2 regions of the Paenarthrobacter sp. AT5 genome follow, and region 2 is predicted to be linked to the other one. Evidence: predicted binding sites of a transcription regulator. Region 2 holds the regulator's gene; the other holds the start of a gene.
What was found. Region 2 encodes HrcA, which represses chaperone genes, less so after heat shock. Its sites were predicted from a motif close to TTNGCACTCGNNNNNNNCGAGTGCNAA; they were not measured.

Region 1: groES (co-chaperone GroES) is a predicted target of HrcA. The motif match lies at 4,132-4,158, and genes of this name have one in related genera.

What each region holds. Positions count from the first base shown of each region.
Region 1 is NZ_CP136441.1:3,384,895-3,395,826, forward strand. It holds gene RI444_RS15645 (acyltransferase family protein) at 1-1,512, opposite strand, end outside; gene groL (chaperonin GroEL) at 1,988-3,601, opposite strand; gene groES (co-chaperone GroES) at 3,688-3,984, opposite strand; gene RI444_RS15660 (hypothetical protein) at 4,183-4,602, opposite strand; gene RI444_RS15665 (THUMP-like domain-containing protein) at 4,670-5,902, shown strand; gene RI444_RS15670 (shikimate 5-dehydrogenase) at 5,945-6,763, opposite strand; gene ykgO (type B 50S ribosomal protein L36) at 6,843-6,965, opposite strand; gene RI444_RS15680 (GTP-binding protein) at 6,991-8,121, opposite strand; gene RI444_RS15685 (glutamate--cysteine ligase) at 8,283-9,434, shown strand; gene tsaD (tRNA (adenosine(37)-N6)-threonylcarbamoyltransferase complex transferase subunit TsaD) at 9,474-10,607, opposite strand; gene rimI (ribosomal protein S18-alanine N-acetyltransferase) at 10,604-10,932, opposite strand, start outside.
Region 2 is NZ_CP136441.1:2,652,425-2,662,042, reverse strand. It holds gene lepA (translation elongation factor 4) at 62-1,915, shown strand; gene hemW (radical SAM family heme chaperone HemW) at 1,916-3,145, shown strand; gene RI444_RS12215 (DUF4870 domain-containing protein) at 3,187-3,600, opposite strand; gene RI444_RS12210 (DUF3097 domain-containing protein) at 3,716-4,567, opposite strand; gene hrcA (heat-inducible transcriptional repressor HrcA) at 4,784-5,791, shown strand; gene dnaJ (molecular chaperone DnaJ) at 5,841-6,968, shown strand; gene RI444_RS12195 (16S rRNA (uracil(1498)-N(3))-methyltransferase) at 6,971-7,747, shown strand; gene RI444_RS12190 (GerMN domain-containing protein) at 7,784-8,653, opposite strand; gene RI444_RS12185 (PhoH family protein) at 9,078-9,618, shown strand, end outside.

The sequences.
Region 1 (10,932 bases), 730 kb from region 2:
GCGATGCGCTTCAGCCATGGGGCCAAGCGCCGCAAGCCATTGCTGCGAATGGGAATCCCCCAGCACCACAATGTGCTTCACGGCGTCATCGCCAACATCGTTTTGCTGGCAGTTCTCCGCGAGGAGCTTATCCTCGGGTTTGTCGGCGCCCTCGCACGTGCCGTTCAGGCGGGCCCAATCCTCCGGCAACTGCTCGGCCGTGGGCAGGGTCCTGGCTCCCTCGCTCACCAGATCGACGTAACCCGGAAGCAACGCGTGAGCGCCGGGATTGTCATTGAAGGCCTGGGTTTCAGCGGCCTTTTGGTCAAGGTACTGCTTGTACTGGAAGCCCACCATCGGAGCGCTGGCAACTGCCAGGCACACGGCGATGGAGATGGCAGCGCGGCGCCGCTTCACCTCCGGCCACTTCCATTCGCGGAAGGGCTTCTCCACGTACTTGGTGGTAAGGAATGCCAGGCCCAAAGCAAGGGCAATGATCGCCGAGCCGGACAACCAACCGGCGTGGTCCTTGCCGCTCCACGCCAGGTAGATCACCAGGATGGGCCAATGCCACAGATACAGCCCGTAGGAATTGTCCCCCAGGCGGACGAGGAACTTTGAACTCAGGATGCGGTCCACGCCGAGGCGGCTGCCCGTTTGGCCTGCCGCGATGACGGCAACGGCAGCAAGGGTTGGCCACAGGGCGACGAAGCCCGGGAACGCCGTCTGCACCTGCAGGAGGATGCCGCAACTGAGCATCGCGGCGACCCCCGCCCAACCCATAACCACACGGACGGGTTTGGAGAAGTCCAGGGCAGGCAGGATCAAGGCAACCAAGGTTCCCAAGGCAAATTCCCATAGCCGGGCGAACGTATCGAAGTAGGCCACTGCCTGGTTGTTGGCGGTGAAGATGATGGAGTACGTCAGCGAAGCGATGAAGATCAGCGCGAACACGTAGGCCAACGACGCCCGGTAACGGAGCTGGAACTTCCGGCACACCACTGCCACAGCGGCGAAAATGGCCGGCCACAGGATGAACACCTGCCCTTGGATGGACAGCGACCAGAAGTGCTGGAGCGGACTGGCGAGGCTGTGGTCTGTTGCGTAGTAATTGACCGCCAGCGTCTGGAGCAGCCAGTTCTCAAAATAGAACAACGACGCCCAGCCTTGGTTCACCACTTCCACCCACCGCGTGGGCGGCAGGAACACAAAGGTGGCGGCCAGGGTGCCAAGCAGAACGACGACGACGGCCGGCAGCAGGCGCCGGAACAGGTGCAGCCAGTGCCTGACCAAGTCCATGGGACGGCGCTGCTTGTAGCGCCCGGTGAACTGGAGCGTCATGAGGAACGCCGAGATCAGCAGGAAAACATCCACACCGCCGGAGACGCGGCCGATCCAGATGTGGTAGCTGACCACCATGAGGACCGCGAGCGAACGGAGACCCTGTATTTCCGGGCGGAACTTTGACTTGGCAACGGGTCCATGAGCCCGCCTGTCGGGACGGGCGGGCTGTTGGATCGTTGATGCAGACACGTTAGGCGATTCCTCAGGGGCTATTTTGCAAAGGTTCCATCATATGCGGTTTGGAGCATGCGACCCAGTCAAGTGGCTTGCCCGGAGGCGCCGGGGAACGCCAATCAGCGCACCTTGCACTAAGGATCGGGACCGTGCCGGGGCTGCGCCCGGAGGACCAACACTGCTGTGACGAGGCAAAACGATAATAAGGATACTTAGTCAAGATTACCGACCGCCATGTGACGCATTCCACGCAAAGTATCAGCCGGTTGCCGGGCTTCCGCACCAATGACGTCGGCCGGGACCGGGAGGTGATAGGGGGACGGCCGAAAGCGGGCGGGAGGTGATAGAGGGACGGCCGAAAGCGGGCGGGAGGTGATAGAGGGACGCCCGAAAGCCGGCGGGAGGTGATAGAGGGACGGTTTGCAGCCGCGGCGAGGCAGCAAAAAGCCCCGGCCACTGGGCGTGACCGGGGCTCTTTGGGGCAGGCAGCCTAGTGCTGGTGGCCTGCGTGTGCGTCTTCTTCCTCGGCCGGCTTCTCGGCAACCAGGGTCTCGGTGGTGAGAACCAGGGCAGCGATCGAAGCGGCGTTGCGGAGGGCAGAGCGGGTGACCTTGACGGGGTCGATGATGCCGGCAGCCGTCAGGTCCTCGTACTCGCCGGACTTGGCGTTGAAGCCGTGGTTCGCCTCGAGCTCGGAAACCTTGGCAACCACAACGTAGCCGTCAAAGCCTGCATTCTGGGCAATCCAGCGCAGCGGCTGGGTCAGTGCACGGCGGACGATGCCAACCGCAGCGGCGGCGTCGCCTTCGAGTGCCTTGACGGCCGGGTCCTCGTCCAGGGCCTTGAGGGCGTGGATGAGGGCCGAGCCACCGCCGGAAACGATGCCTTCTTCAAGGGCGGCACGCGTAGAGGAAACAGCGTCCTCGATGCGGTGCTTCTTTTCCTTGAGCTCGACTTCGGTAGCAGCGCCAACCTTGATGACGCCGATGCCGCCGGCCAGCTTGGCCAGGCGTTCCTGCAGCTTCTCGCGGTCCCAGTCGGAGTCGGTGCGGGCGAGCTCAGCACGGAGCTGGGCAACGCGGTCCGCAACGTCCTGCTCGGTTCCGGCGCCGTCAACGATGGTGGTGTGGTCCTTGGTGACGGTGATACGGCGGGCCGTACCCAGCACCTCCAGGCCAACGGTGTCCAGGCTCAGGCCCAGGTCCGGGGAAACAACCTGCGCACCGGTGAGGGTGGCGATGTCCTGCAGCATGGCCTTGCGGCGGTCGCCGAAGCCGGGAGCCTTGACGGCAACAACGTTGAGCGTGCCGCGGATGCGGTTGACGATCAGCGTGGACAGGGCTTCGCCCTCGATGTCCTCGGCGATGATGAAGAGCGGCTTGGAGGCCTGCAGCGCCTTCTCCAGCAGCGGCAGGAATTCCTGCAGGGAGGAGATTTTGCCCTGGTTGATCAGGATCAGGGCGTCTTCGAGGACGGCTTCCTGGCGTTCTGCGTCGGTGACGAAGTACGGGGAAAGGTAGCCCTTGTCGAACTGCATGCCTTCGGTGAGGACGAGTTCGGTCTGGGTGGTGGAAGACTCTTCGATGGTGATGACACCATCCTTGCCCACCTTGCCGAAGGCCTCCGCCAGCAGTTCGCCGACCTCTTCGCTCTGCGCGGAGATGGCAGCGACGTTGGCAACCTGGGTGCCTTCGACTTCGCGGGCGTTCTCCAGCAGGCGGGCGGCAACGGCCTCGACGGAAACCTCGATGCCGCGCTTGATTTCGCCAGGTGCGGCGCCGGCTGCAACGTTGCGCAGGCCTTCCTTGACCAGGGCCTGTGCAAGCACGGTGGCGGTGGTGGTGCCGTCACCGGCAACATCGTTGGTCTTGGTGGCGACTTCCTTGGCAAGCTGTGCGCCAAGGTTCTCGTAGGGGTCGTCCAGCTCAACTTCGCGGGCGATCGTCACGCCGTCGTTGGTGATCGTGGGGGCGCCCCACTTCTTGTCCAGGACGACGTTGCGGCCGCGGGGACCAAGCGTCACCTTGACGGTGTTGGCGAGCTTGTCGATACCGGCCTCGAGGGACCGGCGGGCAGCGTCGTTAAACGCAAGCTGCTTTGCCATGGTTGTGTCCTTTCAGAACGGAAAACCCGCACCGCAGGCGGCTGGAAGATATTCCAAGCGGGCCTGCAGCGCGGGATTCCAGGAAGTTACTTTACGACGATCGCGAGGACGTCGCGGGCGGACAGAACGAGGTACTCGTTGCCACCGGTCTTGACTTCGGTTCCACCGTACTTGGAGTAGATAACGACGTCGCCAACAGCTACGTCAACCGGCACGCGGTTGCCGTTGTCATCGAAGCGGCCGGGGCCGATTGCAACAACTTCGCCTTCCTGCGGCTTCTCCTGTGCGGAGTCCGGAATGACCAGGCCGGAAGCCGTGGTCTGCTCTGCTTCGAGCGGGCGAACAACAATACGATCCTCAAGAGGCTTAATCGAGACCGACACTCGGATCTCTCCTTTTCATGAGCTGATTCATGGACTAAGAACAAGGGTGCCGAGGCGTGCAACCGTCGTCGCGGTGCCGGCAGCGTACCTGGCGGTAGTGGTTAGCACCCTCACGGGGAGAGTGCTAACAAGACTCTATGTAAGGCGTTAGCACTCGGTCAAGGTGAGTGCCAGCATTTCGTCATGGGTGAACCCGGATTACTGCTCCCGGAGGTCCTCGAGATCGTAGTCATCGTCGTCGTTGCCGCCCGCTGTTCCGCGGTTCAGGTAGAGCACGACGCCGGCGCCGACAGCTACGACGCCGGAGATCACCAAACCGATGATTCCCCCTGCACGGGCGCCGCTGTGGAGTTCGCGGATATCGCGGGCCTCGTCCGTCGCGTCGCCAATGTTTTTTCCGGAGACGGAATAGGCAGCTGCGTTGAAGGCATCCAAGGCGAAAATAACGATCAACAGCGCCACGCAGACGACGGCGATGACGACGCCGGCGATCAACGCCGGGCGGGCGTAAGTAGAAAGCGACCGGCCGGGGCTATGCTCTTCGGCTCCGGAACGGGCGGAACTGTGGTCGTCCGGATTGTTGGTGTCGGAGGGCTGCGGGGTTGCGGTGTCTTCCATGAAACAACCCTATCCGGATGATCTGGCCGGTCCCGGCCCGCAGGTCATAAACGTTAGGCTGGATGGCATGCCCCACGCTCCCCAGGACCACCTCGCGCCGTTGCTGACTACCGAAGGATGGGAGCTTCTCGCCTCGTTAGGGCCCTACAAAGAGGCCGACGCCATGGCAGTGAACCAGGAACTGCGCAAGGCCGGGCACCCGGCAGAGCTGGTCGCCGCGGTCCTTACCCAATCCCGCCTCAGGACCCGCGCGGAGGCAAAGTTCGGAGAGTTCGCCCGGCAGATGCTCTTCACCCAGGCCGGCCTGGAACAAGCCACCAGGCTCAACGTTGCGGCACGTCACGCCGAACGTTTCGCCAAGGCCGGGATTTTGCACGTAGCTGACCTGGGTTGTGGATTGGGCGCCGATTCCATGGCAATGGCCTCCATGGACATCAACGTCACCGCCGTTGAAATGGACGAGACCACAGCCGCGTGCGCCACTATCAACCTCATGCCGTTCCCCCACGCCAAGGTCCTTCATTCCGATGCCACCTCCGTTGACCTGGACGGCGTGGACGGGGTGTGGCTTGATCCGGCACGGCGCACCACGTCCACCTCCGGAACCAAGCGGATCTGGGACCCGGAAGCCTTCTCTCCGCCGTTGTCGTTCGTGGAAGGCCTTGCCGCCACGGGACGCGCCGTCGGCGTCAAGATGGGTCCGGGCATGCCCCACGAATCAGTTCCCGCAGGCTGCGAAGCGCAGTGGGTGTCCGTAGGTGGCGACGTCACCGAGGTAACGCTGTGGTTCAACGCAGTGGCGCGGCCCGGTGTCCGTCGGGCGGCCCTGGTGATCGGCCCCCAGGGCGCTGCGGAGATCACCAGCGGTGAGGATTTCGACGGCGGCCCGGCAGCCGCCGTCGGGCCCGTGGAGGGATTCCTGTACGAGCCGGACGGCGCAGTGATCCGGGCGGGCCTCGTCGCGGATGTGGCAGGAATGCTGAACGGCCACTTGGTGGACGAGCACATTGCCTACATCTGCGCGCCGGAGCTGCGCGACACGCCCTTCGCCCGCGCCTACCGGGTGCTGGACGTCATGCCATACAACGTCAAAGCCCTCAAGGCCTGGGTAAAAGCGAACGGAATCGGCGTACTGGACATCAAGAAGCGCGGAACAGCGGTCACGCCGGAAGAGCTCCGCAAGCAACTCCTGCCGGGCAAACCTGCCGGGAAAGCCGGAAAACCCAAGACAGCCACCCTGGTCCTCACCCGGATCGGGGAGGAGAGGGTGGCCGTCGTCGTGGAGCCGGTCAGCGCCTGACACAGGCCCGGGGCGCTGGCGGGAGGGCCCCGGGGCCCGACCTTAGGCTTGGCGCCGCGAAAACTCCGACGCTTCGCGGACCTGTTCGGGAGTGGGACGGACGCCCGTGTACAGAACGAACTGTTCTTCCGCCTGGATGGCAATCACTTCCGCTCCCGTGATGACGGGCTTGCCGGCCTGGCGCGCCGCAGCGATCAGCGGAGTCTCAGACGGTAAGGCGACGACGTCGAACACCATCTTCGCCGCTGCAATGGTGGAGTCGTCGAAGGACTGGGCAGTCTCGTCCGCACCGGCCATGCCCAGCGGCGTGACGTTGATAATGAGGTCCGCTGTGGATTCGTTCACGTCGTCCTGCCACGTAAAGCCATACAGCCCTGCGAGCGCCCTGCCCGTGGTTTCGTTGCGCGCCACGATGGTCACGTCGGTGAACCCGGCGTCACGGAGGGCGGCGGCCACAGCTTTGGCCATCCCGCCCGCGCCCCGGAGCAATACTGAGTGGCTGGTCGGCACCTCGTGGTCCTTCAGGAGCCGCGCGATGGCAATGTAGTCGGTGTTGTAGGCGGTGAGGACGCCGTCATTGTTCACGATCGTGTTGACGGAGTCGATGGCCTTCGCTGAGGGGTCCATGACGTCCACCAGGTCAATGACCTGCTCCTTGTAGGGCATGGAGACTGCGGCTCCACGGATGGGAAGTCCGCGGATGCCCGCGACCGCCATGGTGATGTCGGCGGGGGCAAAGGCTTTGTAAACGAAGTTCAGGCCCAACTGGTCATAGAGATAGTTATGGAACCTGGTCCCGATGTTGCTGGGTCGCGCAGCCAACGAGATGCACAGGGACATGTCTTTGTTGAGGATGGGCATGCATCCATTAAACAGCCCGGACAGGGCGGGCGGACCACTAAGTCATATTTATGAACGCCGGCCCGCCCCGTGGCCCCGGCTAGCCTTGCCGGGCCTTCATACGCGGGTTCTGCTTGTTGATCACGAAGGTGCGTCCGCGCCGCCGCACGATCTGGGCTCCGGGAATCTTCTTCAAGGCACGGAGCGAGTTGCGGACTTTCATTGATGTTCTCCTTTGTGTTGTAGGGCTAGAGGGCTTTGCTGAGCTCAAACGGGTCATCCCACGCCGCGGGTTGGGCCTCCATCTCCGCCTCGGTCAGCTGGCAGCCATCCAACAGCTGCCTGATTTCCTGTGCGTTCACGTCTTCCGACCGTCCGGTTAGGGCCAGCACGGTTCCGCGGTCGCCGTGGTGGGCGTGACCGTCAAGGACCATGTCGACGCCGGTGTGCGGCTTTGCCTGTGCGGCCGCCTCGACTGACCAGGGCCCTGTGCTTTCCAGCCAAACGCGAGGGCCTATCCCCTGAACTGTGATCCGGATGTTGGCGGCCGAGGCAATCCAAAGGCGGCCCCGCATCCAGTGGGTGCCGGCGGCCAGCTGCGGCAGGGCTTCACGAAAACGGCCCGGATGGAGTGGCTTGGACAGAGCGTGGAGGACGGTGCTGAACGTCCCCGTGGCATCGTCCGGTGGACGGCGAACCACGCCGGGCCTGGTCCGGGCGATTGCCTCGACATGGTCGTAGCATCCCGGCGTGAACTTATCAGCGGAGCCAATGACGGCAGCATGCGGCGCCAGCTGCCCAACGAGTTCGGTGCCGGCCCGCCAATGCGCGCTGTCAATCCGCGTTTCACCGCTCAGCCCGGCACTGAGGCCCGGAAACAGCATGACGGAGTCCACGTGGCCCAATTCTCCGATGAGGAACTCACCGCTGGTCCGGTCGTCTTCGGGCATTGCGGTGAAGCCGGATTCATACAGGGTGTGCCGGTCCCACATGTGGTCCTCGAGCTCCGCGGGGTCGACTGCCAGCACCGCGTTGTCGATGACCATGCGACCATCCAGGGCCTGCTTCAGTTCGGCTGCCGCCATGGCTGCAGCGACTCCCGGCGGGAGTCCCAGGACTACTTGGTCGAACCCGCAGGAAGCGAGCCGCTCCGCGGTCGGAACCACATCCAGTCGGACGGTGCAGCTGAGGCAGCCGTGCTCAAGAACCGTGGTTTCCCGCTCAAAGAGTTGGCCGCCCCGGTAAACCCTCCGCAGCACGAGCGACCCGTCCAGGAGGTCGTGGAGGACTACCGCCGAGTTGCCGTGGGTGCGGCCGAGCCGGGCAGCAGCAGAGTCGCGGCAATGGGTGTCTAGTGAGCTAAGGACTGTGATGTGCATGAAAGCCAGCGTAATTGAGAATTGTTCTCAATAGCAAGAAGCGGAAAGACATTACCCTTCGCCCGTCCGGCGCCTTGGGCTGCACTAGACTTGATCCGACCGCTGGCGGCCCCGCAGCGGGGCGGCGTCCGGCCGAAATGACAAAACAACGAGGGGACTACGTGCATATAGAGTTTGCGCCATCCAGGCAATCGACGCTGGGTGTGGAATGGGAGCTGGGGCTCGTCAGCGCACGCACAGGAGAACTCGTCTCGGTCGCGAACGACGTCCTCAGGGGCGTTGCCGCCAATCATCCGGACCTCAACGAGGACGACGAGCACCCCCATATCAAGCGGGAACTGCTCCTCAACACAGTCGAACTGGTCACCGGCGTCTGCAACACGGTCAAAGAAGCCAAAGAAGACCTCAGCCGTTCGCTGGCAGCGGTCCGCGAGGTCACGGATTCCATGGGCGTTGAGGTTTTCTGCGCCGGAAGCCACCCCTTCAGCCCTCCCCTCCTCCAACCGGTGACGGACAAGGAGCGCTACGCCAAGTTGATCGAGCGTACCCAGTGGTGGGGGCGCCAGATGGTGATCTACGGCGTCCATGTCCACGTCGGCATCGACCGCCGGGACAAGGTCCTTCCGATTCTAGATGGACTGGTCAACTACTTCCCGCACTTCCAGGCTCTTTCGGCCTCCAGCCCCTACTGGTCCGGCGAAGAAACAGGGTACGCGTCCCAGCGGGCCCTGATGTTCCAGCAGTTGCCCACCGCCGGGCTGCCCTTCCAGTTCCAGTCCTGGGAGGCCTACGAGTCCTATGTGCAGGACATGTTCACCACTGGTGTCATCGACGCCATTTCGGAGATCCGCTGGGACATCAGGCCTGTGGCGGCGCTCGGAACTATCGAGATGCGCATTTGCGATGGCCTGGCAACGCTGGAGGAAGTCGGCGCCATCGCCGCCCTGACGCAGTGCCTGGTCCACGAGTTTTCCGGAATCCTGGACGCAGGGGGCACTATTCCCACCATGCCGCCGTGGCACGTGCAGGAGAACAAGTGGCGTGCAGCCCGGTACGGCATGGAAGCCATCATCATCCTGGACGCCGAAGGCAACGAGAAACCCGTCACCGAGCACCTCACCGAAACCCTGGCACGGCTTGAGCCGATTGCCGCCGAGCTGGGCTGCTCGGAGGAACTCGCCGACGTTGCCAAAATCATTGAGCGGGGTGCCAGCTACCAGCGCCAGCGCCGTGTGGCCGCCGAACACAATGGCGATCTGCAGGCCGTGGTGATGGACCTCGTCCAACAGATGCGCAAGGGCCCCGACGCCTGATCCCGCACCGGGCAGGTCGGGGCACCGGTTAGCTCGGGCTCAGGCCGGGACCGACACCGTGGTGACGGGCATGGAGGAATCGGGCGCAAACGCCACCCCGCTGGGGGCTATCCCTCCCATGATGAGCTGAGCCCCGAGGGCAGCAACCATGGCACCGTTGTCCGTGCACAGGTTCAGCGGCGGGACGTGCAGCTTGATCCCGGCCGAAGCACACCGCTGTCCGGTCAGTTCGCGGAGCCGGGAGTTGGCGGCGACGCCGCCTCCCAGCAAGAGGTCGGTGATGCCATGCTCCTTGCAGGCCAGGACGGCTTTGGACGTAATAACGTCCACAACAGCCTCTTGGAAAGCCGCCGCGATGTCCGCCACTGGAACCTCTTCACCGCGGGCTTCGAACTGCTCCACGCAGCGCGCCACAGCCGTTTTGAGGCCGCTGAACGACCAGTCATAGCGGTGCGGACCTTTTTCCTCGGCGGTGCCCATGTACTTGGGCTGGGTCAGGCCGCGCGGGAAGCGGATGGCTTTCGGGTTCCCTTGGCGTGCCAGCTTGTCGATGGCCGGACCACCCGGATAGCCCAGGCCAAGAATGCGGGCAACCTTGTCGTAAGCCTCCCCTGCGGCGTCATCGATCGTGGAACCCAGGAGTTCAACGTCATCGGTGATGCTCCGGATCCGGAGGATCTCCGTGTGTCCTCCGGAGACCAGGAGGGCACCGAGGTTCTCCGGCAGTTGCCCGGCACCCAGGCCTGCGGCAGCACCGGCGTCGTGCTTTGCATCCAGAAGGCCGACGCCCACATGCGCCACCAAGTGGTTGATCGCGTAAAGCGGCTTGCCGGTGGCTACTGCGAGCGCCTTGGCCGCGCAGACGCCCACCATGAGGGCTCCGGCCAGGCCGGGCCCGGACGTGACGGCAATCGCGTCGATGTCCTCCAGGGTCACTCCCGCTTCCTGCAGCGATTCCTGCAGCGTCGGGACGAAGGCGTCCAGGTGCGCCCGCGAGGCGATTTCCGGAATGACTCCGCCGAAGCGGACATGTTCGTCCATGGAAGAGGAGACCGTATTGGTCAGCAGCGTCGTCCCCCGCACAATGCCGACGCCGGTCTCGTCGCAGGAGGACTCGATGCCCAGGACCAGTGGTTCCTTGGGGGATGCGGCGTTGGGAAGTACGGCGCTCACGCCTCTGCTCCTTCTGTGGACCCGGCAACATTCAGTGGCAGCCGCATGATCAAGGCATCGGTGCCATCCCGGTAGTAGCGCGGGCGGATATGGATCTGTTCGAAACCGAAGCGGCGGTACAGCTGTTGCGCCCGCGGGTTGTCTGCACGGACCTCCAGCAATACATCAGCGGCTTTGCGGCGCCGCGCTTCGTCGATGAGTTCGGTGAGGATCGCTGAGCCGATGCCCTTGCCTTCGCATTCAGGCACGACGGCGATCGTCTGGATGTCCGCGATGGGCTCAATGCACATCAAACCCGCGTAGGCGATGATTTCACCCGCGGACT
Region 2 (9,618 bases):
TCAGCTGGCCCCTGCCCGGCTTGCGGAACTGCCGCTTGAATGCCGACAGTTAGGACCCTGCGTGTCTCCCATGGCCCGCACCGCACCGGTGCCCGCCGCAACAGATCCGGCCATCATCCGGAACTTCTGCATCATTGCCCATATCGACCACGGTAAGTCCACCTTGGCCGACCGCATGCTGCAGTACACCGGCGTCGTTCAACAGCGCGACATGAAAGCCCAGTATCTGGACCGCATGGACATCGAGCGTGAGCGCGGCATCACCATCAAGTCACAGGCCGTCCGCATGCCCTGGGAGGTTGACGGCACGGCCTATGCCCTGAACATGATCGACACCCCGGGCCACGTGGACTTCACGTATGAGGTATCCCGCTCCCTGGCAGCCTGCGAGGGAGCAGTGCTGCTGGTTGACGCTGCCCAAGGCATCGAAGCCCAGACCCTGGCCAACCTCTACCTGGCTATGGAGAACAACCTCACCATCATTCCGGTGCTGAACAAGATCGACCTCCCCGCTGCGCAACCGGAGAAGTACGCGGCTGAGCTTGCCAACCTCATCGGTGGAGATCCGGAAGATGTCCTCAAGGTTTCCGGTAAGACGGGCGTAGGCGTCGAGGCTCTGCTGGACAAGATCGTCCGCGATCTTCCGGCACCTGTTGGCAATCCGGACGCTCCCGCGCGTGCCATGATCTTTGATTCGGTCTATGACACGTACCGTGGCGTGGTCACCTATGTCCGTGTGGTGGATGGCAAGCTCCACCCCCGCGAACGCATCCAGATGATGTCGACCCGTGCAACCCACGAACTCCTCGAAATCGGCGTGAGCTCTCCTGAGCCCACCCCGTCGAAGGGCCTGGGCGTAGGCGAGGTGGGATACCTCATCACCGGCGTGAAGGATGTCCGCCAGTCCAAGGTCGGCGATACTGTCACCAACCAGGCCAAACCGGCCTCGGAATCGCTCAGCGGGTACGCCGATGCGAAGCCGATGGTCTTCTCCGGCCTCTACCCCTTGGACGGCACGGACTACCCGGTACTCCGCGACGCCTTGGAAAAGCTGATGCTCAACGACGCCGCCCTGGTCTACGAGCCTGAGACGTCAGCTGCGCTGGGCTTCGGTTTCCGCGTCGGCTTCCTCGGTTTGCTGCACCTCGAGATCACGCGCGAACGTTTGGAACGCGAGTACAACCTCGACCTCATCTCTACTGCTCCCAACGTGGAGTATGAGGTCATCTTGGAAGACAAGCGGGTTGTCCACGTCACCAACCCCAGCGAGTACCCCACAGGCAAGATCGCCGAGGTCCGCGAACCGATGGTCTCCGCTACCGTCCTGGCGCCCAACGAGTTCGTCGGCGCCATCATGGAGCTGTGCCAGAGCCGCCGCGGTCAGATGAAGGGCATGGACTACCTGTCCGAGGACCGTGTCGAACTCCGTTACTGGATCCCGCTGGCCGAGATCGTGTTCGACTTCTTCGATCTCCTGAAGTCCAAGACGCGCGGGTACGCCTCGCTGGACTGGAAGGCCGACGGCGAGCAAGTGGCCGACCTCGTCAAGGTCGACATCCTGCTTCAAGGTGAACAAGTGGACGCGTTCAGTGCCATCACGCACCGCGACAAGGCCTATTCCTATGGTGTGATGATGACCGGGAAGCTCCGCGAGCTCATTCCGCGGCAGCAGTTCGAGGTGCCCATCCAGGCTGCCATTGGCTCCCGCATCATCGCCCGCGAGAGCATCCGGGCCATCCGCAAAGACGTTCTTGCCAAGTGCTACGGCGGTGACATCACCCGTAAACGCAAACTGCTGGAAAAGCAGAAGGAAGGCAAGAAGCGCATGAAGATGGTGGGCCGCGTCGAGGTGCCGCAGGAAGCCTTCATCGCTGCCCTCACCACTGACGAGTCGAAGGACAAGGCAAAGAAGTAAATGCCAAGCGTCCTGCCTTTGGGCGATCCGGCACCTGCTGACGGCTTGCTGCCGTCGCAGGTGCTCGCCGACGTCGGACGCCGGAAGTTCGGCTTATACGTCCACATACCGTTCTGCGCGGTGCGGTGCGGCTATTGCGATTTCAACACCTACACCGCGACGGAACTGGGCGGGGGAGCCTCACAAGCTGCCTACTCAGGTACCGCAGCGTCGGAGGTGGACTTCGCAGCGAAAGTGCTTAAGGATTCAGGCCTGCCGCGGCGTCCCATGGGTACCGTTTTCTTTGGCGGTGGCACGCCCACGCTGCTGCCGGCCGAAGACCTCGCGGAGATCCTGCGGACCGCAGTGGGGCATTGGGGGCTGGAAGAAGGCGCTGAGGTCACCACGGAGGCCAACCCGGATTCGGTAACCCGTGAATCGCTGCAGGTCCTCAAGGACGCCGGCTTCACCCGCGTCTCCTTTGGCATGCAGTCGGCAGTCCCGCACGTCCTCAAGGTACTGGACCGGACCCACACGCCAAGCCGTGTCCCCCAGGTTGTCCAGTGGGCCCGGGAAGCAGGGCTGGCCGTCAGCCTGGACCTGATTTACGGGACGCCGGGGGAGTCCATGGCCGACTGGCGGGAGTCGTTGGAGACCGCGCTCTCCTACGAGCCCGACCACATCAGCGCCTACGCCTTGATCGTGGAGGAGGGGACCAAGCTTGCCGCCCAGATCCGCCGTGGCGAGGTGCCCGGCATCGACGACGACGACCACGCGGCCAAGTATGAACTTGCCGACCAGCTGATCTCGGAAGCCGGCCTGGGCTGGTATGAGGTCAGCAACTGGGCCAGGACACCTGAGCAGGCCTGCCGCCACAACCTGGCATATTGGCGCGGCGACGACTGGTGGGGTATCGGCCCCGGAGCGCATTCCCATGTGGGTGGCGTCCGGTGGTGGAACGTGAAGCACCCCGCTGCCTATGCTTCCCGCCTGGTGGCCGGAGAATCTCCGGCTGCGGGCAGGGAAACGCTCGACGCCGGAACACGGGACGTGGAGCGGATCATGCTGGAGGCGCGGCTTGTGTCAGGCCTGGCAATAGACGGCTTGGACAAGGACGGCAGGCGTGCTGTGGCGGGTTTGATAGCCGATGGCCTGGCCGAACCTGCTGCGGCCTTCCAGGGTCGCTTGGTGCTGACCCTTAAGGGACGTTTGTTGGCCGATGCGGTAGTGCGGCGCATCCTGCCGGACTGACTTACGGAAAGATCGGCCCTGCGGAAAGATCGGCGTCGCCGCTACTTGATCCAGCGAAGGTTGAGGCGGTAGCGGTGCGGCTGGCCGTGGTTCACGCGGATGCCGGCGGAGACGGAGAAGCACGTGAGTGCCACCCAGATTGCCGTGGCGATGACGGCAAAGATGTTCCCTACAACCGGTAGCAGTACGAGGATGTTCGCTACGGCCGCTGCAATGGTGGGCGGCAGCGTGAAGTTGAGCGCTTCCTTGGATTCCTGCGCTGTAAAGGGACCCCTGTCGCGGAAAATCAAGTAAATCAGCAGCGAGGGCAGGCACCCGAGGATTCCACCGAAGTGCGCCAGGGTTGCCCACTGGCGGTCCTCGCTGGCTGTGAGAGGGAGTGCGTTTGCAGGCGCGCCATGGTACTGGGGCTGACCTGCGGCCCTGCCCGGTTCTTCTGGGGCGTTCTCTGACACGTTGGTTCCCTTTGCTATAAAAAATGCTGCGGTGTTGCTGTCCCAGAATATAGGGTCCGGGGCTGTTCCGGGACCAACCCGCCGCCCGCCGCCGTCGGACGCCCGGGCGCTGGAGTCAGGGCGCGGTGAGGAAGTCGATGACTTCCTCGACGCGGCCCAGGAGGGAGGCTTCAAGGTCGGCGTAGGTGCGGACCGCGCCCAAAAGGCGCTGCCAGCCGATTCCGATGTCCTCCGCAGTCTCGTGCGGCCAGCCAAAAGCGCGCAGGATCCCCGTCTTCCAGTCCGTACCGCGGGGAACATCGGGCCATTGGGCGATGCCAAGGACCTTGGGCCGGATCGCCTGCCAGACATCCACGTAGGGGTGTCCCACGATCAGGACGTTACGGGCAGCGCCCGGCAAGGTCATCGCTTCGGCGGCGATCCGCGATTCCTTGGAGCCGGCTACGAGGTGGTCCACGAGGATTCCCAGTTTGCGCCCCGGGCCGGGGTTGAAGGCTGCTATCGCGGCTTTGAGGTCATCCACCCCGTGCAGGGGCTCGACGACGATGCCCTCCACGCGGAGGTCGTCACCCCATACTTTTTCCACGAGTTCCGCATCGTGCTTGCCCTCCACCCAGATGCGGCTCGCTTTGGCCACCTGGGCCCGTTGGCCACTGACGCGCACGGAACCCGAAGCTGTCCGGGTGGGGGAGGCTGCAGTGGCGGGCGCCTTGGGCGCGGGAGGCAGGAGCCGGATGGGCTGACCTTCCAGCAGGAAGCCGAAGCCCAGCTGGAAGGACTTGGTTTTTCCGCGCCGGTCTTCGAGGGCCACGATGTGCATCCCGCCGGACTTTTCCACGCGGGTGACCGCACCCACCCAACCGGATTGGGCATCCTCCAGCACCATCCCGCGCTGCACGGGTACCTCCGGGAGCCGCTGTTGGGCAGGAGCGGTCAGGTCCTGTGGACCCCAGGTGTCATAAGCCAAGGAATGACCTACCTCTTCGGGCTTGGACGGCTGCCGGGCCGCAGTCGCCGCCAGGCCTGCCATGGATGTCTGCGCGGGCGGTTTCAATGCTAGCAACGCGGTGGCTCATACTAGACTTGTTAGCACTTGGGCATGTCGAGTGCTAAGCAAAAGGGTCAGCTGAAGGTCCCTCGTGCATCAGTGCATGGGCCGGATGGTCTGTCAGGAGGTGTTGGAATGAGTGAGCCACGCAAACTCGAAGTGCTGCGTGCCATTGTTGAGGACTACGTACATTCGCGGGAGCCTGTTGGTTCCAAGGCCCTGGTAGAACGCCACCACCTGGGCGTATCCAGTGCGACCATCCGCAACGACATGGCGGTGCTTGAAGAAGAGGGGCTGATCGCAGCGCCACACACCAGCGCCGGCCGTATTCCGACGGACAAGGGCTACCGCCTGTTCGTCGACCGGATCTCCCAGGTAAAGCCCTTGTCGGCCGCTGAGCGTCGTGCCATCCACTCCCTGCTTGAGGGGCCGGATGATATGGACGACATCCTTGAGCGGACCGTGAGGCTCCTGTCGCAGCTGACCAACCAGGTAGCCGTCGTGCAGTATCCGCACTCCAAGCGCGCCGTGGTGCGCCATGTTGAGTTCGTCCTCCTCGGGCCAAAGCAAGTGCTCGTGGTGCTGATTGCCGACACTGGAAGCGTTGGGCAGAAGGTCATCGATGCCGGTGCCGACGTTGCCAACGAGGCCCTCATGGCGCTGCGTTCACGGTTCCTGGGCAGCATCGCCGGCACGCAGATGGACCTCCTTCCGCAGGTCTTGCCGTCCGTGGTGGCGCTGTGCCCGCCGGAGCTGCGGGGACTGGCCCAGATGCTGGCCAACGGACTCCAGGCCCTCAGCGATACCAGTAAGGAAGAGCGGATCCTGATGGCCGGCACGGCCAACCTCGCCCGTTCCAACGTGGACTTCCCCCTGAGCATAGGGCCGGTGCTGGAGGCCCTTGAGGAACAAGTTGTCATGCTCCGGTTGTTGTCGGACATGGGGGATGATCCGCGCGGCGTGACAGTGGGCATCGGCCGGGAAAATCCCTACGACGGGTTGGCCGAGGCCTCCGTGGTGGCTACCGGTTACGGTTCCGGCGCCAAGGTTGGAGTCCTCGGTCCCACCCGTATGGACTACCCCACCACCATGGCGGCAGTCCGCGCCGTAGCGCGCTACCTTTCCCGAATTCTCGGCGGCTGAAACCGGCCGTCACCAAAGACCGCAGTACAACAAGGAAGAGATACCGACTTTGAGCAGCCACTATGACGTTTTGGGAGTCTCGCCGGAAGCCACCGGGGAAGAGATCAAAAAGGCGTACCGCAAGTTGGCGCGCAAGCTCCACCCGGATGTAAATCCGGGGGAGGATGTCGCCGAACGCTTCAAGGCCGTGACCCACGCTTACGAAGTCCTGTCAGACCCGCAAAAACGCAGGGTGTACGACGCCACGGGCAATGAAAACGGAACGGACAACGGCTTCGGCGGCGGCTATTCCGGGCAAGGCTTTGCCTTCCAGGACATTTTCGACACCTTCTTTGGCGGGGGCGGGGGTCACGGAGGGCCCGCGTCCCGCGTGCGCCGTGGCCAGGACGCCCTCATCAGCGTGCGCATTGATCTCAAGGACGCCGTGTTCGGCGTCAACAAGAAGCTCGAAGTGGACACCGCTGTTGTGTGCCCCACCTGTGACGGCAGCTGCTGCCGTCCGGGTACCCACCCGGAACGCTGTGACATTTGTGGCGGCAGTGGCCAGGTCCAGCGCGCTGTGCGCTCCATTCTGGGTCAGGTCATGACCACCGCGCCCTGCGGATCCTGTGAAGGATTCGGCACCATCATCAAGGATCCCTGCAACGAGTGCAGCGGCCAGGGCAGGATCCGCAGCCGCCGGTCCCTCACCATCAAAGTGCCCGCCGGTGTGGCCACGGGGACCCGTATCCAGCTGTCCGGCCAGGGCGAGGCAGGCCCCGCCGGTGGTCCGGCAGGCGACCTGTACGTGGAGATCCGCGTCAACAGCGATTCCACCTATATCCGCGAAGGGGACGATCTCCACGCCACGCTAAGTGTTCCCATGACTGCAGCCGCACTAGGCACGGAGTTGACCCTGGAGACCTTCGACGGTCCGCAGGAGATCGATGTGAAGGCCGGTACGCAGTCCGGCGAGATCATCACCCTGCGCGGGCTCGGCGTGACGCATCTTCGCGGTTACGGCCGCGGCGACCTCAAAGTGCACCTGCACGTGGAGACGCCAACCAAGCTGGACGCCGCCCAGGAAGACCTGCTCCGTCAACTCGCCAAACTCCGCGGAGAACAGTTCACGGACGGGAAGCTCGTTGCCAGCGGCGGGATGTTCGCCAAGCTGCGGGACAAGCTCGGTAACCTGTAGCGGTGAGCAACCCCGTATTCTTCGCCCCCGCCGGCAGCCTTGGCGGATTGGTGTCTGGTTCCGTCTTTGTCCTGGAGGGCCCGGAGGCGCGGCACGCCGTGACAGTGAAGCGTCTGTCCGCGGGCGAACCGGTGGATATTTCCGACGGTGAAGGTGCCAGGCTGACGGGTAGGGTCTCCGAGGCAGGGCAAGGCTCGCTGTCCGTGGTTGCGGAAGAAGTAGCCTTTGAGGAACGTCCCGCTGTCCGGTTGGTGCTCGTGCAGGCGCTTGCCAAAGGAGACCGCGACGAACTCGCCATCGAAACGGCTACCGAGCTCGGCATTGATGCTGTGATCCCCTGGCAGGCGGAGCGCTCCATTGTGCGGTGGAAGGGCGATCGCGCCGCGAAAGCGCACGCGAAGTGGCAGTCCGTGGTGACTGCAGCAGCGAAACAAGCACGCCGGGCCTGGATTCCTGAAGTCAGGGACCTGGTGGACACTACAGCGTTGGCCAAAGCGGCCGCCGCGGCGGATTTGGCGGTGATCCTCCACGAGGACGCCAAGAACTCCCTGCGTTCGGTGATTGAGGAGGCCGGGTTCCTCTCGAACAGCGGCCCGGACGCCGCGAGGGAAGTCCTCCTGATCGTCGGTCCAGAGGGTGGGATGGCTCCCCGTGAGGTGACCAGGCTCAGTGATGCCGGCGCGGTGACGGCGCTTTTGGGGCACCACGTGTTGCGATCGTCAACGGCCGGACCGGCCGCCGTCGTTCTGTTGAGCGATATTCTGGGCCGCTGGCGTTAGCAGACGGCGGACCGGCCCAACCGCCCGGGCCAGGGCTCACTCGACCTTGAAGAGGCGGGTGTCCAGGGTGGTCTCGTCTGCGCGGCCGGATTCATCCACCTGAACAACCCGGAGTTCATACTTGCCGGGCTTCAGCGTGGCCCCGAAGGAGAAAACCCCGTATTGTCCGGGATCTCCGGTTGGCTTCGCCTGGCCGGTAAGCTTGCTGGTCCGCGTTCCGGAGCCGTTGTCCTGGAGGATCTGCCAGTTCACGGGCTTTGAACTGTCGGTGCTGCGCCCGTTGAACTTCACCGCACCCGCGGGCACCGAGGCATCTTCCTGAGGATCGATGATCCACAGCGGCGCCACCAGTGAGGCATCACGTGCCATGGGCTGGCCCAGCTTCACCTGCCCGAACGCCATGAAGTCCGTGTGCCCGTCCACCAGGATGACTACCTGGATTTGCTGGCCCGAGTTGATCAGGCCCGAGGAGGACGCCGCCGCCGACGCCGTGTAGACCAGCTGCTGTACGGCTCTTTGGGCCATCCCGGCGTCGAGGTTGGCGTTGAACGCATCCCGGGAGATGTCCACTGTGATGACGTTCTTGCCGGAGATGGAAGTGGCCAGGCTCCCGGGGTCCTGCCATGGCGTGAAGAAGTCGTGGTCCAAGGGCTTCTGCGCCATCATGATCCGAAGCGCCGTGGTCACCGGGTTCTCATCGCCGGAGATGTCCCTGAACTCTCGGTACAGGTAGACGTTGTCCTTGCTGCGCCCGATCCAATAGACGGGAATTTTGGTCGAAGCCTGGGTTGTCTCAAGGGGGGCATTGCTCGCGGGAGCGTCCTGGACGCTGATGGGAGGTCCCGAGGTGGCCGGTGTGTTGCCGCCGTTGGCTATGCAGCCCGTCAGCAATAGGACAGCAAGCATCGCAGGCGCCGCTACTGCGGATTTTCTCCGCCGCTGCGCGCCTTGCTGGTTGTTTGCCGGCTTGGTGATGGGGGTTCCTTGCCTCGCGGCCGACGTTTCCGGGCGGCCGGTAGTGCGTACAGTGTTGTTCCTGTTTCTTCCTGCTTTGCCAGCTTGGCACATGTACGACGGCGTCCTGCCGGCTTTTGGGGGTACCGGGGCAACTGCAACAGGATTGATATCGGCCCGATGCCGAGTTGAGACAAATTCGTAACGGCCTTGATTCGATGCTGTGAAAGCCCCCACGGAAAGGGGCCGGGCTGCGGTCTGCTGGCGTAGGATTGGAGGCATTCCCGCAGGCGGGCATCCGTGAGGATGGGCGCACCACGGACATATGGATAATGACTGAACCAACCGGAGGAGATCAGGCCGTACGGCCAGCACTATGAGTGAATCCCTGAATGGGCGGTTGCGGACCGGAAACGGAAACGCCGCGGCCACCGAGTTCCCGCACACGCTACCGGGCACGCGCACGGAAATCGTCACGTTCGACAACTCCGATCAAATGATTCACTCGCTGGGCAGCCATGATGAGGCCTTGCGCTACATCGAGGATCAGTTTCCCGACGTCAATTTCCACGTTCGTGGCAACGAGCTGTCCATGTCCGGGCCTTCGACTGTTATTCCGAGGATCATGCGGCTCCTGGAGGAAGTCCGGGGGCTGGTGGCCAAGGGAACAGTGGTCACTCCGGACGTGCTGCAGCAGCTGGTTTCCCTCTTGCGGTCCCAGTCCGTGCAGAACCCCGTGGACGTGCTGACGCACAACATCCTTTCCAGCAGGGGCAGGACCATCCGGCCCAAGACCCTGAACCAGAAGAACTATGTTGACGCCATCGACGGGAACACGGTGATCTTCGGCATCGGTCCGGCGGGTACCGGCAAGACGTACCTGGCAATGGCGAAAGCCGTGCAAGCGCTCCAGAACA